4 regions of the Pseudoalteromonas sp. APM04 genome follow, and region 4 is predicted to be linked to each of the others. Evidence: predicted binding sites of a transcription regulator. Region 4 holds the regulator's gene; each other region holds the start of a gene.
The links. The regulator sigma-54, encoded in region 4, starts transcription at its own class of promoters, with help from an activator protein. The targets are predictions, from matches to a motif close to GTTGGCACGNNNNTNGNNT.

Region 1: a site for sigma-54 is predicted at 1,925-1,943, ahead of MTP24_RS01190 (TorF family putative porin). Genes of this name have one in related genera too.
Region 2: a site for sigma-54 is predicted at 1,919-1,937, ahead of MTP24_RS04290 (flagellar basal body rod protein FlgF). Genes of this name have one in related genera too.
Region 3: a site for sigma-54 is predicted at 1,599-1,617, ahead of MTP24_RS13090 (DUF2726 domain-containing protein). Genes of this name have one in related genera too.

The regions. Positions count from the first base shown of each region.
Region 1 is NZ_CP094441.1:250,794-254,523, forward strand. It holds gene MTP24_RS01175 (M1 family aminopeptidase) at 1-233, shown strand, start outside; gene MTP24_RS01180 (Bor family protein) at 405-716, shown strand; gene MTP24_RS01185 (hypothetical protein) at 713-1,042, shown strand; gene MTP24_RS01190 (TorF family putative porin) at 1,135-1,821, opposite strand; gene MTP24_RS01195 (hypothetical protein) at 2,104-3,267, opposite strand; gene MTP24_RS01200 (helix-turn-helix transcriptional regulator) at 3,407-3,607, opposite strand; gene MTP24_RS01205 (hypothetical protein) at 3,616-3,730, opposite strand, start outside.
Region 2 is NZ_CP094441.1:909,684-913,413, reverse strand. It holds gene flgH (flagellar basal body L-ring protein FlgH) at 1-313, opposite strand, end outside; gene flgG (flagellar basal-body rod protein FlgG) at 329-1,117, opposite strand; gene MTP24_RS04290 (flagellar basal body rod protein FlgF) at 1,138-1,881, opposite strand; gene flgE (flagellar hook protein FlgE) at 2,038-3,399, opposite strand; gene MTP24_RS04280 (flagellar hook assembly protein FlgD) at 3,459-3,730, opposite strand, start outside.
Region 3 is NZ_CP094441.1:2,833,279-2,837,008, forward strand. It holds gene arcB (aerobic respiration two-component sensor histidine kinase ArcB) at 1-415, opposite strand, end outside; gene folE2 (GTP cyclohydrolase FolE2) at 630-1,550, shown strand; gene MTP24_RS13090 (DUF2726 domain-containing protein) at 1,657-2,250, shown strand; gene mtnN (5'-methylthioadenosine/S-adenosylhomocysteine nucleosidase) at 2,364-3,071, shown strand; gene ampE (regulatory signaling modulator protein AmpE) at 3,072-3,730, shown strand, end outside.
Region 4 is NZ_CP094441.1:560,665-564,394, reverse strand. It holds gene lptA (lipopolysaccharide transport periplasmic protein LptA) at 1-155, shown strand, start outside; gene lptB (LPS export ABC transporter ATP-binding protein) at 152-877, shown strand; gene MTP24_RS02630 (RNA polymerase factor sigma-54) at 947-2,446, shown strand; gene hpf (ribosome hibernation promoting factor) at 2,473-2,760, shown strand; gene ptsN (PTS IIA-like nitrogen regulatory protein PtsN) at 2,765-3,217, shown strand; gene rapZ (RNase adapter RapZ) at 3,237-3,730, shown strand, end outside.

The DNA of each region.
Region 1 (3,730 bases), 310 kb from region 4:
AAGGTGAAGAAACAGAGCAGCCACTCGATGAGTTAATTGATATTGTGTTGTTTAGTGACGATCCTGAAAATCTACTCGCTGAAGATTTTGTGATTTACTCACAAAAACATCAAATAGTAACGGGTACTAATATTATTGAGTTAAAGGTAAAAGAAAAACCTTTATTTGCAGGAGTCGATCCGTACGTAAAACTGGTTGATAAAGATAACGTAAATAACTTAGCTAAGTTTTAATAGCTGACAGCACATTTACTCAAAGGCCGCAATTTTGCGGCCTTTTTTTGTGTAAAAAACTGTTTGAAATCTGTAAGGCTGGCTACATTTTTCGCACAGCTTTTTACTCATTATTTTACTGGTTTACTGTAAGGTTTATTTACTGAAAGTGAGTACCAAGTAAGGACAAACATGAAATCATTAATAATGGGGTTTGTAGTATTAGGCTTAAGCGCCTGTTCTGCGGTTACCATACAGCCACACGCTATCGCAAAAATTACAAGTAAAGCGACCTACGAAGATAGCCGTCCATTTTATTTATGGGGATTAGTAGGAGAGGAACGTGTGGATGTAAAACAGATTTGTACAGATACACAAGCGGCTCAAATGCAGTCGCAACAAACATTTAGCGATGGTGCGTTGGGTTTAATTACGCTAGGCATTTATTCACCACATACCATAAAGGTATGGTGTGAAGAGCAAAATACGCAGGAGGCGTTATGAATCTTAAATTAATTTTAGGCAGTATTACTTTTGCTATGTTAACTGGTTGCACAAATATTTACTTTGATAATGGTGTACCTGAAAAAGTTAATAACCAGTCGCACAATAGTTCTCAGTGGCATCATAATTTTGCTTTAGCTTTGTATGAAGGATCTGATGCGGTTGACTTAAGTGAGCATTGCCCACAAGGGCAATGGCAAACGGTGCACACGTATAAGTCATTTAGTAATGGAGTAGCGGAGGTTGTAGTTAATCAGATAGGCCCGGCTTGGTACCCTAAAACAGTTGAAGTGAGCTGCACTAAGGTACCTTTTAAAGCTGAGTAATAATTTAAATATAACCCAATACAAAGAAAAGATGCTAGGTGCTAAAAAAGGGCCAAATGGCCCTTCAGTTGCAGCAAGTAACACATGTTTGTTTATAGGCTGAAGTCTACAGCGTAAGCAACGTAAACTTTTACATCTGACTCGTCCATATCAGTGTCTGATACGCCAAATGTGAATCCATCTTTTGATACAGACACACCGTAATCAATGATGTCTTCGTCACCAATAAAATCGCCAGAATAATGACCTATGTGTAAAGCCATTTCTGTACCATTGCTGCCTACGGCAAAGCCGTAATCAGCTGTCAAATAAAGTGAGTCACCAAAGTCTGTACCGTCGCCACTTGCAGCAGAAGTAGCAAGCACTGATGCACCAAAGGTAAAGCCTTCAACACTGATGCTACCGTAAATTTCTGAAAAATCAGCATCTGCGCTTGATGCCGCGTCTGGGTAAGCATAATAAATGTAACCTACATCGTAGCTAACACCTTCGCTAATATCGCCACCAAAGCCTGCGTAAAAATCTAGCTCGTAGGTCATTTCGTCAGCCCAAGATGCATTAGATACCCATGTACCAGCATAAAATCCAGATTCGTCAGCGTAATCAATACCACCAGAAATAGCAGCGTCGCCGCCAGTTTGTTCTTGTCCACGCCATAAGTAATTTGAAGTAGCTGCTACATTGGCAGACACTTCAGCATTTACTGCTGTTGATGTAAGTGACGTTGCAGCCATTAATGCCACGGCGCTAAAAGCGATTGTTTTTTTTAGTTTTAACATGTTCCATTTCCCGTTATATGATTTTTTGCATAGGAAGGCTTTTTATTATGAAGTACCGTAGCCTTTTGATTTATGCGTTTTTATTGTTTAACTGAGAATAGAATTGCACTGTGTGTGCCAGCTTGATTTATTTTGTTTTAAAATTAAATTTTATATTTTATTAACAATGACTTGCGTTTGCGGTGGGTGGTTTGGATTATGCGGAAGAAATATTTTATCGCACATCGCTGGTGCATAAAATAATCAAGCTGCACCATGAAAGTACAGCTTGTTTAGAATTATTTAGCCAAATATGGTGCGCATTAGACTAATTGTTTCGTTTACACTGCGGCCTTTTTGAACTTCGCTGATTATTGAGTCGCGTTTGCTACGAATATGCTCAGGAATATCATCGGCAGCCAAAGCGCGGTCAACTAAAATTTCAGCAGACTCTTTACCTCTGCGTTGTGTTTTACCCGTTTTAGTGGTGCTACGCTTTGGTTTATTAAGTAATTTAATATAGTTAGAGCTATCTGGTGTTTTGTTATCCGCGTAGTAAAAAAAGCACGGAATAAGCGCTTTAATTGACACTAGTTGCTCTTCTAGTTCATTTGAAGCATTTGCCATTTTGTACCATGACATAGCTTGAATGCCTTTTACAATATCTTGCCAGTAACGCTCAAAATCACTATTTTTGAGTTTAGTAACCGCAAGTGCTGAGCATAATGCGTCTAAACGGCTATTTGTAATTGGCGTAAAAATATCAGGGCGACGCATTGCAAGTAGTCGTGTTGCCGGAGCAAGAGTTGGCTTTTCACTGCTATCAGTAAATATTTTGCTATAAGCAGCTACAAACTGTTGGTACTCGTAATGGGTAATGTCACCTTCAAGAGGAATATTAGCCAGTGCTTCATCAAACGCACCCGGTAAATCACCAATGAGTTGGTGGAAAACTTTAGCACTCTTAGTTGATGCAAACCACTCAACATCAAAATCGTAAGTGCTTGGATCAAGTGAAGCCATATGCTTGCCAGTAAAAGCAAGAAGGTCTTCAGGGATCATGTCTTTTAATGATTGCTCACGAATACTTTTTACGTAACTTGCTAAACGAAGTTGTTCATCAAGTGCAATAACGTCTTTATGTTGCTCTATAAATACACTTACCACAGGCCAAGGGGCTACACGAAGCGTTTTAACTTGTAAAAAGCTGATAGCCGAAATAAGCTGATCATGCAGTTTTTTAAGAACAGGTAGCTGTTGCGGCTCAAGTAAATCGTAGTTAATACGGTCTCTGCTTGCGTTTAATAGCTCGTAACACCAAGGTAAAAAATCATCAGGATGGTTTTCTACTTTCACGGCCATAAGGTTAAGGCTTAATTCTGAAGATTGTTTCAGAATGTTCTGATAGATTTGATTTTCTTGCTCGCCTAGTGTCATTTTTGACGGTGAAATTAGCAGTTTTTTCATGCCTTGTAGATACTCCGGATTTATATATATGTATTAGCATTGCTTATTTTAGCTCAAATACACTAATAACAACAGCGCTGTCCTGCGCGCTGCATTATTATGGTGTTTAAAATCGGGGTTAATCTAACCAGCTCGGTTATTAATCAGCCTCTTCTAATATGAAGAGGCTTTCAACTGATGCGTGAAAATGAGCTGCGATTTTAAGGGCTATAATGACCGATGGCGTAAATCGATTTGTTTCTACTGTACTTATTGTTTTACGTGAAACGCTAATAGCATCGGCAAGTTCTTGCTGTGAAAGCCCCGCCTCTTTACGAAATTTTGCTATGTTATTTTGCACTTTGACTCCTAATCACGGCTCTGCCAAAGTAATGAAGCACCATATACCAAAAGCATGATACTGAGATAAAGTATTGCCATAGTTGCATGCGAAACCTCGCTAGGTATTGAATTGTTATTATAC
Region 2 (3,730 bases), 350 kb from region 4:
CGAGCCCTATGACAGGGTCTAGGCTTGCATCAGATTGCTTATCGGTTTCTGTTTTAGCTGCTTTAGTTGCTTGAGTAGATTCTTGTAAATTTACAGTAATAATGTCGCCAGTACGCAGTGCTTTTCTGTCTGCGTATAAGTCGTTTGACACATTAGTATTAAATAACGAACCTGTTGCAACTACGGGTTCCATACTTGGTTCAGGATACATTGGCGCATAATAGGGGTCATCTTGAACAACATCACTGTTTTGTGTTGAAACACAGCCACTTAAAAATAATGTACCTACCGCAAATAACATATAATGACGCATAATTCCCCCTACACCTTATAATTGCTGATTGATGTAACTCATCATCTCGTCAACAGCCGAGATGACTTTAGAGTTCATTTCGTAAATACGCTGCGTTTCAATTAGGTTAACCAGCTCTTCAGTTACATTTACGTTTGATGTTTCAAGTGAGCCCTGAATAATTGTGCCTAAGCCTTCTACACCCGGGTTACCTTGCACAGGCGCGCCACTTACTGCCGTTTCGGTATAAAGATTTTGCCCTACAGGCTCAAGGCCCGATGGATTAATAAAATCGCTAATTGTAAGCTGGCCAATAACAACATTGTCGGCTTGACCTGAAATACGAACAGATACCTCACCATCTTGTGAAATAGTAATTGATTGCGCATCATCGGGAACATTCATTTCTGGTTGCACTACATAACCAGAACCAGACGTGACAATTCGACCATCGCCATCGGTAGTAAACTGCCCATTACGCGAATAAGCAATATTGCCATCGGGTTGTAATACTTCAAAAAAGCCAGGCCCTGAGATCATCCAATCCAATGAATTCTCAGTGGTTAGCATATTACCCTGAGAAAAATTCTTTTGGTTAGCCACTACTTTTGCACCGGCACCTAGCATTAAACCAGAGGGCATTTCAGTGTCTTGCGACGAGCGCCCACCTGGCTGGTTAATATTTTGATAAAGTAAATCTTCAAAAATAGCGCGGCTTTTTTTATAACCTACCGTACTGGCATTCGCTAAATTGTTTGATATAACCGAAATATCGGTTTGCTGAGCGTCTAGCCCCGTTTTACTGATCCACAATGCTGGATTCATAATCGTGTCCTCATTTAAAGTTAAACTATGCGCATCAGCTGATCTTGTGATCTATCCAGATCTTCAGCTGTTTTCATCAGTTTTACTTGTAACTCAAATTGACGTTGATGGCTGATCATATCGACCATTTCGTGAACTGGGTTCACATTAGACATTTCTAAGGTTCCGCTTAATACTTTGACATTGGCAGAGGTATCAACAACCTCTCCTGCCTTAGGCCTAAATAAACCATCATTCCCTTTTTCTAGTTGAAAGCTATTAGCTTCAACCACCTTTAAGCGGTCAACTTCTTCTAAAAACGTAGCAGGCGCCCCCTGCGGGCGAACTTGAATTGCACCGTCTTCACTAAATTCAATTTTTTCAATCGGTACTGGTAAAATGACAGGCCCGCCTTCGCCAATTACTTGACGACCATGGCTGGTCATTAACATACCTTCAGCGGTAATATTTAATGTACCCACTTTGGTGTAAGCTTCATTGCCTGAGGCATCTTGGACGCTTAACCATGCGTTATCACTCATTGCAATGTCGAGGTCTCTACCTGTTTCAACTATGCCACCAGAGGTCATATTAGAACCTGGGCGCTCTTGCATGGAAAACACACGTGATGGCAACCCTTCACCAAAAGCCTGCATAGAGCGAGCTTGTGCAAAGTCTGACTTAAATCCAGTAGTATTCGCATTCGCCAAATTATTGGCTTTAAGGGCCAGCCCCTGTAGGCTTTGTTTAGCGCCTGAGGCCGCAATGTAGACCATTTTGTCCATAGCATCGACTCATATTAAAAATCTCTATACACAAGAAATGCAAAATAGATGCCACAATAGGAAATGATGTAAAATGGTTATAAAACAAACTAAATGAAGTGAAAATAAAAAGGGCCACTTTAAAAAGCAGCCCTTAAAATTATGTTAAGTATTAAATTAACGAATCTGTAAGATTGCCTGTTGTAGTGTTGAGTTAACCTCAAGCGCACGAGAGTTAGCCTGGAAGTTACGCTGGGCACTAATTAGGTCAACCAGCTCGTTAGTTAAATTCACATTTGATTGCTCTAGTGCTGATGAATTTATTGAACCTAAAGTACCTGAACCAGGTTCACCCGCAATTGGCTCACCTGACGTTAAGCTTTTTTTCCACGAGGTATCACCAACTTGAGATAAGCCCTGTGAATTAGAAAAACGAACCATCGCTACCTGACCTAGGAAAGATGTGTCGCCATTACTGTATGAAGCTACTATTTTTCCGTCAGTACCAATATCAATACCCGCCAAGCGGCCAACTGTAGCACCATCTTGGTCGAGTGCTTTAACTTCAAATCGACTTGCGTACTGGGTTGGCTGCTTATTTGTAGTTGCAGCCTCATCTCGCCAATTAAGCTCCACGCCCGTATCAGGAAATGACGCACCGTTAGTCAGCAATGAAGACAACCCTGTTGTTGCTGTTGCAGGTAAAACTAACTCGTCGAAAGTACCTGGATTTGTATTCGCAACTCCGTTTGTTGTTTCAGGTAAACCACTTGAGCTAAAACCTATAGTAGTTAAAGGTGTGTATGGCGCAGTCGTTTGCTCAGCCCCCGTTGCTGGATCAACAACTAAACCATCAAGTGTTGCATGTATATCCCACTCATTAGGGTTTGTCGTCGGATCATTTTTTACAAAAAAGTATTGTAAAACATGTGCTTCACCTAGTGAATCGTAAACAGTGGTTGAAGTTGATGAATTATACGAAGCACTTTCTGTTGGATCAAATGGCAGCGAAGGCGCATCTGCACGTGAATCTAAGTTAAATGAACTGTATACCGTTGCCGTTGCACGAGGTGACCCAGATGAATCAGGGATTTGAAGTGCCGACGAAGTACTCAAACTGACTGAGGTAGTATCTCCGGTAGCTTCATCAACAGGGAAACCTTGTAAGAAGTTACCTTTGGCATCTACGATAAAGTTATCTTTATCTAATTTAAAAGCCCCAGCTCTTGTAAAGGTAAAGTCTTGCGCGCCCAAGTCTTGGCTCATTGCAAAATAACCCTCGCCTGTAATCGCTAAATCAAGTGAGTTATTAGTAAATTGCAGCGAACCTTGGTGAAATTGCTGAGCAACCATAGTGGTTTGAACACCGTCACCATTTTTAGTTCTACCTGAACTAAACACTGAAGAAGCATATACATCTGCAAACTCAGCGCGAGACTCTTTAAAGCCAGTTGTATTAACGTTCGCAATATTATTTGCGGTAACGTCTAAATCTTTTTGTGCGGCAGCTATGCCTGTTAATGCAATATTGAAGCTCATAATTGACCTCTAACCTATTAAATACAGCCTGCAAACAGGCGAAATATTATCAAACTCTATTACGCGATCTCTGCGACATCAGTCAGCCTAACCGCACCTTCTTTAGTGTTAATAATGATGCCGTTAGCACCGTTTATATTTACACTTTCAATATTCTTGAACGTAGCAATGGGTAAGCTTGAAAACTCACCATTTGTACTGCCTTCAGCCACTATATTGTATTCACCCTCAGGCAACCGCTCACCGGCTTCGTTTTTACCATCCCAAGCAAAGCGTATTGCACCAGCAGACTGTGACCCTAAATCAATACTGCGAACTAATTGACCTGACT
Region 3 (3,730 bases), 1.2 Mb from region 4:
TACGCTCAGCAATTTCTCTACGCAGTTCTTCAATGGCGCGATGCTTAGCATGAAAAGCCATTTTACGTTCATCTATTTCAATATTAAGCCGACTAATATTATCTTTAAGTGTTTGGTTTAATAGTTTTTCTTGTTTAGTTGCGCTATCTAAGTAGGCGTAGGAAGCATCTAACTGACGAATTGAATTAATAAGTACGCTTATAATTAAAGGTGACACAACAGCTGAAAAAAATACCACGGCCAAAATATCTACAAGAAACAATTCGCCTATAGCTACGTAGTAAAACATGCTCGATAAAATAAGAGACGCCGCTAAAAATAAAGCGTAACAAATGGCAGCTGTTTTTAACTCACCAAATCGCGCTATTGAACTTGAAAGCACCCGAACCCAAGGGCTCAAAGAATAATCGGTCATACGTAGTTTTATCTCTTTGCTGTTTGCTTAAATATAAGAAAGGCAATGCTATTTACAGATTTTAGCATTTTTCTATTCGCTATTTTCATGTTGTGCGACAAAAACAGAAAATATTCATACGCAATTTTAGCGGGCAGTAAAGTCCTCGTTTCAGCCATTGATTATTTCGTGTAAAATAATGCGCCTTATCATTGCCAATAACGAGTAACATAGCATGCAAACCAATATGCCCGATATAGCTGACACCGCTCCTGCATTACAAACAGGTAAATTAGACTGGGTTGGCATGGGTGAAATTGAACTGCCATTTATTTTTGAATCGCGTGATTTAAGCCCTGTTACTGTTAATGCCAAAGCCCGCGCATTTGTTAACTTGCACAAAGAAGACGCCAAAGGCATTCATATGTCACGCTTATTTTTAGCGCTTGATTTACTCTCAACAGAGCAACAAGTAAATCCTCAAACAATTAGCCAAGCACTAAATACGTTTATATCTAGCCATGAAGGGTTGAGTAATAAGGCACAGATTGAGTTTAAGTTTGAGCTACCACTTCGCCGTAAGTCTCTATTGAGTGGCAAAGCTGGCTGGAAAAGCTATCCAATCACACTTACAAGTACAATTGAAAATAATATCATTAGTTACGAGCTAACCGTTGATGTTACCTATTCATCAACTTGCCCTTGCTCGGCGGCTCTTGCACGCCAGCTAATACAAAATGCATTTAGCGAAAAATTTAACCAAGACACGCTCAACCAAAAAGAGGTACTTGAGTGGCTTGGCACAACACAAGGCATTGTGGCAACTCCTCACTCGCAGCGCTCAATTGCTAACGTAAAAGTTAAACTTAATAGCAACATTAATGAGTTTGATGTAGTTAACTTAATAAATACCCTTGAAGGCGAGCTTAAAACGCCAGTGCAAGCGGCAGTAAAGCGTGAAGATGAACAAGAGTTTGCCCGTTTAAATGGGCAAAATTTAATGTTCTGCGAAGATGCCGCGCGTAAAATTAAAGCAATATTAGAAACAGACGGTTACGCAGATTACTGGCTACAAATAAACCATTACGAATCGCTTCACGCCCACGACGCTGTGGCGGTTGCTGTTAAAGGTATTAATGGCGGGTATAAGGCATAAAACACCTGCGTTAACTTAAATCACCATTCGGTAAATCATATACAATATTTGGGCACGGTACTTGCTTTAACAAAACAGTGTCAATTTGTTGTTATGGAGTTACCGTATGGAATTCGCTTTATTGTCGATTTTAGTATTAGTGGTAGGTGCATCAATTGCCGCGTCAAAATTTAGTGACGACGGCGGTAATCCTTATCCTTTTAAACGTAAACAAAGTGTATTTACGCAAGTAGAAAGCGCCTTTTTAAACCTGTTAGAACGCGCTATTGGCGATCAATATAAAATAGTGAGCCGAGTTAAGCTTATTGATGTGATCGACTGTAAAGAAGGTTTATCACCTAAATCAAAACGTGCAGCCATTGCTAAAGCCAAAAATAAGCAGCTTGATTTTGTGTTAATCGACAAAGAAAAAATGACCATCGTAGCAGCTGTTGATTTAGTAAATAACGCAAATAAAGATGGCCACAAAGCCCAGCGCGACTGGTTTGTAAATGGCGCCTTAGAAGCTGCAGGCATTCCACACATTCGCATGAAGGTAAAAGCGGGCTATCGCCCATCAGAAGTACGCGATGCCATTATGTTCAAACTGGGTAAACCAGCACCAACAGCACAGCGCCCATTACGTAACCGAGTTCACAAACCTGCTGTTTTATCTCCCTCACAAGCTAAAGCCCATTCAACAGCATTAGCAGAAATATAATTATCAGGTGACTAAATTTGCATTAAAGCGAGCATTTTAAATGTCTCGCTTTTTTGTTTTTTATTGCTAACTTCACGTATAATCAAGCTATTCAAACTCAGGAATCAAACACTATGAATGTTGGTATTATTGGCGCAATGGAGCCAGAAGTTAAAATTTTGCGTGAAGCAATGCAAAACCCAGCTATTTTAACTAAAGCAGGTTTTACATTTTACACTGGTGAATTAGCGGGCTGCACAGTAACTCTTGTTCAATCAGGTATTGGTAAAGTAGCATCAAGCATTGCAACTACATTACTTATTGATAATTTTAAGCCTGATTGCGTAATTAACACCGGCTCTGCTGGCGGTTTTGATCCATCATTAAGTGTTGGCGATGTCGTTATATCGTCAGAAGTTCGTCACCACGATGTTGACGTAACTGCATTTGGTTACGAAATTGGCCAAGTACCACAAATGCCTGCAGGTTTTGCTGCACACCCTAAATTAGTTGAAGCAGCCGAGCAAACTATTGCACAAATTAGCGAAGTTAAAACGTTAGTGGGCCTTATTTGTACTGGCGATACCTTTATGTGTGATCCTGTTCGTATTGATAAAGCCCGCAGCGACTTTCCTTCAATGCTTGCTGTAGAAATGGAAGGTGCGTCTATCGCGCAAACCTGTCATACGCTTGAAACTCCTTTCGTTGTTATTCGTTCAATGTCTGATATTGCTGGCAAAGAATCGCCACAGTCGTTTGAAGAATACTTAGAAACAGCATCAATCAACTCATCTAAAATGGTTGTTGCTCTGCTTGAAAAGCTAACAGCTGTAACACTGTAAATGCTTAGCAATATTGTTCAAAACCATTTGGACTTTATTGTGTTTATAATAGCGCTCCTTGCTGAGCGCTTTTTACCACTCGTTAGTTGGTACCATCCGAATACCGTTTTAGTGGCCGTATTTAGCGCCATAGGCAAACGTATTTATAATAAACAAAATACAAACAGCTACCACTATTTAGCAGCCATACTTGCAAGCGTACTGGTGCTCAGTGTTGTTTTACTAATTGTTATATTGCTACTTGAATTTGCATTTTACCCAGAGCTACTTGCAGGCCTTATTTTATACCTTTGCCTTGAAAGCCAAAGCCTCAATAAAAAAGCCCTTCGTATTGCAAAGCTCACTAAACAAAACCAAAAGTCAGCCGCACGCGAGCTATTAAAACCACTGCTTGCTCGTGAAGTCAGCAAGCTTTCGACCACAGGAATTATTAAAGCCCTCATTGAAAGCTTAATACTTCGTACTGCTCGTTATTACTTTGTGGTTATATTTGTTTTTTTACTTTTAGGGCCAGTTGCAGCACTTGGTTACCGACTACTTACCTTGATGCAGCAAGCATGGCGTGGTGATATTTCACCAAACAGCGAATTTTTAAGACCATTAAAGCTTGTTTTATTTGTTATTGAGTATATCCCGGTGCGTTTACTTACACTCACAAT
Region 4 (3,730 bases):
TATCTCAAGCTGGGCAAAAAATGAATGCTAAAAGCATTACCTACGATATAGAACAGCAGCTTATTAGCGCAGAAAAAGATGAAAGCTCAACTGACCGTGTACACACTATCTTAGTGCCTGTGGAGCCTAAAAAAAATGACAAAGGCCAACCATGAGCACATTAAAAGCAGAGCTACTAGCCAAAAGCTACAAAGGCCGTGAAGTTGTAAAAAATGTGGGCCTAGAAGTTAAAGCTGGCAGTATTGTAGGCTTGCTTGGGCCAAACGGCGCAGGTAAAACAACAACCTTTTACATGATTGTAGGCTTAGTCCCTAGCGACAAAGGCAAAATATCTATCGATGATAACGATATTACGCTTTTACCTATGCACAGTCGTGCTAGATTAGGTATTGGCTACTTACCACAAGAGTCGTCTATATTTAGAAAATTAACAGTGTATCAAAACTTAATGGCTATTTTAGAAACTCGAAAGGAGCTCACTAAACAAGCCAGAGAAGAAACATTAAATAATCTATTGGATGAATTTAGCATTCAACACATTCGCGACAGCAAAGGTATGGCATTATCGGGCGGAGAACGTCGCCGAGTGGAGATTGCACGTGCTTTAGCTGCAGATCCAAAGTTTATTTTGTTAGACGAACCATTTGCCGGTGTTGACCCTATCTCAGTATTAGATATTAAAAAAATTATTGAACACCTAAAAAACCGTGGTATTGGCGTATTAATAACAGACCACAATGTAAGAGAAACCCTTGATGTTTGCGAAAAAGCCTACATTGTTTCTCATGGGGAACTGATTGCTTCTGGTACCCCTGAACACGTATTAAATGATAAAACTGTACGCGATGTATATTTAGGCGAGCAATTTAGGCTGTAACATTTACGCCTTATTTATAAGCATCTGCTAGTATTAATTATAACAACTTAAAAGGATTGTTAGAGATACATGAGGCAATCACTACAGCTGCGCATGGGCCAGCAACTTACAATGACACCTCAGTTGCAACAAGCTATTCGCTTGCTGCAATTGAGTACATTGGATCTTCAGCAAGAAATACAAGAAGCGCTCGACAGCAACCCATTACTTGAGGTTGAGGAGCAAGACTATGCCGATGATCTTGCGGGCAAAAATGAGCAAAAAGCAGATAACGATGAAGTTACAGTAACCGTATCTGCCGATGAAGCCCCTAGCGAGTATGAACAAGACAGTGGTGAAGCGCTTGCTAAAGATACCGTAAGTGACGACATGGCAATGGATGTTAGCTGGGATGAGTATATGAGTGCAGCCCCTGCATCATCTTCAGGCCCAATGCCTGAAGATGAGTCTATATATCAGGGCGCATCAACTGAAACGCTTCACGAATACTTAATGTGGCAATTACAATTAACGCCATTTAGCCCTACAGATGAAGCCATCGCTATTGCTATTGTAGAAGCGGTGGATGATTCAGGCATACTGACACTCAGCTGCGAAGAGATTTTAGAGAGCTTTAATCAAGATAACGACGATGACGTTGAGGTTGAACTTGACGAAATAGAAGCGGTTTTAAAGCGCATTCAGCTATTTGACCCAGTGGGTATTGCGGCACGTAGCTTACAAGAGTGCTTGTGTATTCAGTTAAATCAATTTGATAAAGGCACGCCTTTTATTGATGAAACAAAAATGATTTTAACAGAGCACATTGATTTGTTAGCTGCTCGTGACTACCGTACATTAATGAAAAAAACGAAGCTCAAAGAAGATGAGCTTAAAGAAGTAATGACACTTATTCATACGCTCAACCCTAAGCCTGCAGACACAATAGTACGAGAAGAGTCTGAGTATGTAATACCTGATGTGTCAGTTAAAAAAATTAAAGGCCGCTGGATTGTAGAGTTAAACCCAGACAGCATGCCAAAAATTCGTGTAAACAGCCAATATGCAGCAATGTCACGTACAGTTAAATCAAGCGGCGACAGTCAATTTATTCGCTCACATTTACAAGAAGCTAAATGGTTTATAAAAAGCTTAGAAAGTAGAAATGATACACTTTTAAAAGTAACTAACTGTATTGTTAAACAACAACAGGGCTTTTTTGAACACGGGCCAGAAGCCATGAAACCGATGGTTTTAAATGATGTTGCCGAAATGGTAGAAATGCACGAATCAACAATTTCGCGCGTAACTACGCAAAAGTATATGCACACACCGCGTGGAATATTTGAGCTTAAATACTTTTTCTCAAGCCACGTAAGTACCGAAAATGGTGGAGAATGTTCATCTACGGCAATACGTGCACTTATTAAAAAATTAATCGCAGCAGAAAACTCAGCAAAACCATTGAGTGATAGCAAAATTGCGGATATATTGGCTGAGCAAGGAATTAAAGTAGCGAGACGTACAATCGCAAAATATCGCGAATCTCTTGCTATTCCACCGTCAAATCAGCGAAAGAGCCTGATCTAAGACGCTAAACAAAGAGGGTAATGCTTATGCAACTAAATTTAACTGGTCGTCATGTAGAACTAACTGATTCATTAAGAGACTATATAAATACCAAATTTGCGAAGCTAGAAAGGCACTCTGATCATATTAATAATGTTCATGTCATTCTCGATATAGAAAAATTAAATCAAAAAGCAGAAGCAACTATTCATGTAAGTGGTGCTGAATTATTCGCATCCACTGAACATCAAGATATGTATGCAGCTATTGATTCATTGATTGACAAGCTTGACCGTCAAGTAATTAAACACAAAGAGAAGCTTGCTCGACACTAATATGATGAAATTAAGTTCACTTATATGCCAGGACTGCAGTAAAGCTGCGGTCCTTTTTAATAGTAAAAAAAGAATTTTAGAGTTTATTAGCGAGCTGGCTCACGATAAATTACCGTATTTATCTCAACAGGATATTTTGGGCGCTTTATTAACCCGCGAAAAGCTAGGCAGCACAGGGATAGGCAGAGGTATTGCTATTCCACATGGCCGAATGAGCGGCGCACAAGAACCTTTAGCATTGGTGTTAGTAAGTGAAACACCGATTAATTTTGATGCTATAGACAACCGCCCTGTTGATATTTTTGTTGCACTCATCGTACCTGAAGGCGATAACCAACAGCATTTAAAGACGCTAGCAACGATAGCTGATAAACTAAAAAATAAAGAATTTTGTAAGCAGCTTCGCTGTGCTAAATCGGATGCTGAGTTGTATCAAATTATTGTTGACCAATCGTAACAAATTTAAAGGGTGATTAATGGAGTTGATTATCATAAGTGGCCGTTCTGGTTCTGGTAAGTCGGTTGCTTTACGCGTTGTTGAAGATCTAGGTTATTATTGCGTAGATAACATTCCAGTAAATTTATTACCTTCTTTGGTAAGAAGCGTTTCTGATAACTACGATAAAATTGCCGTTAGTATAGATGTGCGAAATTTACCAAAAGAGCAAGATGAATTTAATCACATCATCGAATACTTACCGGGTTTTACAAAACCAACGCTGTTCTACTTAGACAGTGAAGATCAAACCCTTATTAAACGCTTTTCTGAAACCAGACGCTTACACCCTTTATCAATAGATTCACTTCCGCTTGATTTAGCCATAAAAAAAGAAAAAGAACTTCTCGATGTGCTAATTACGCGCGCCGATTACATGATCGATACCAGTGAGCTAAGCGTTCATGAACTTGCTGAATCAATTCGCGAAAAAATATTAGGTAAAAAAGACAAGCAGCTAATTGTTACATTTGA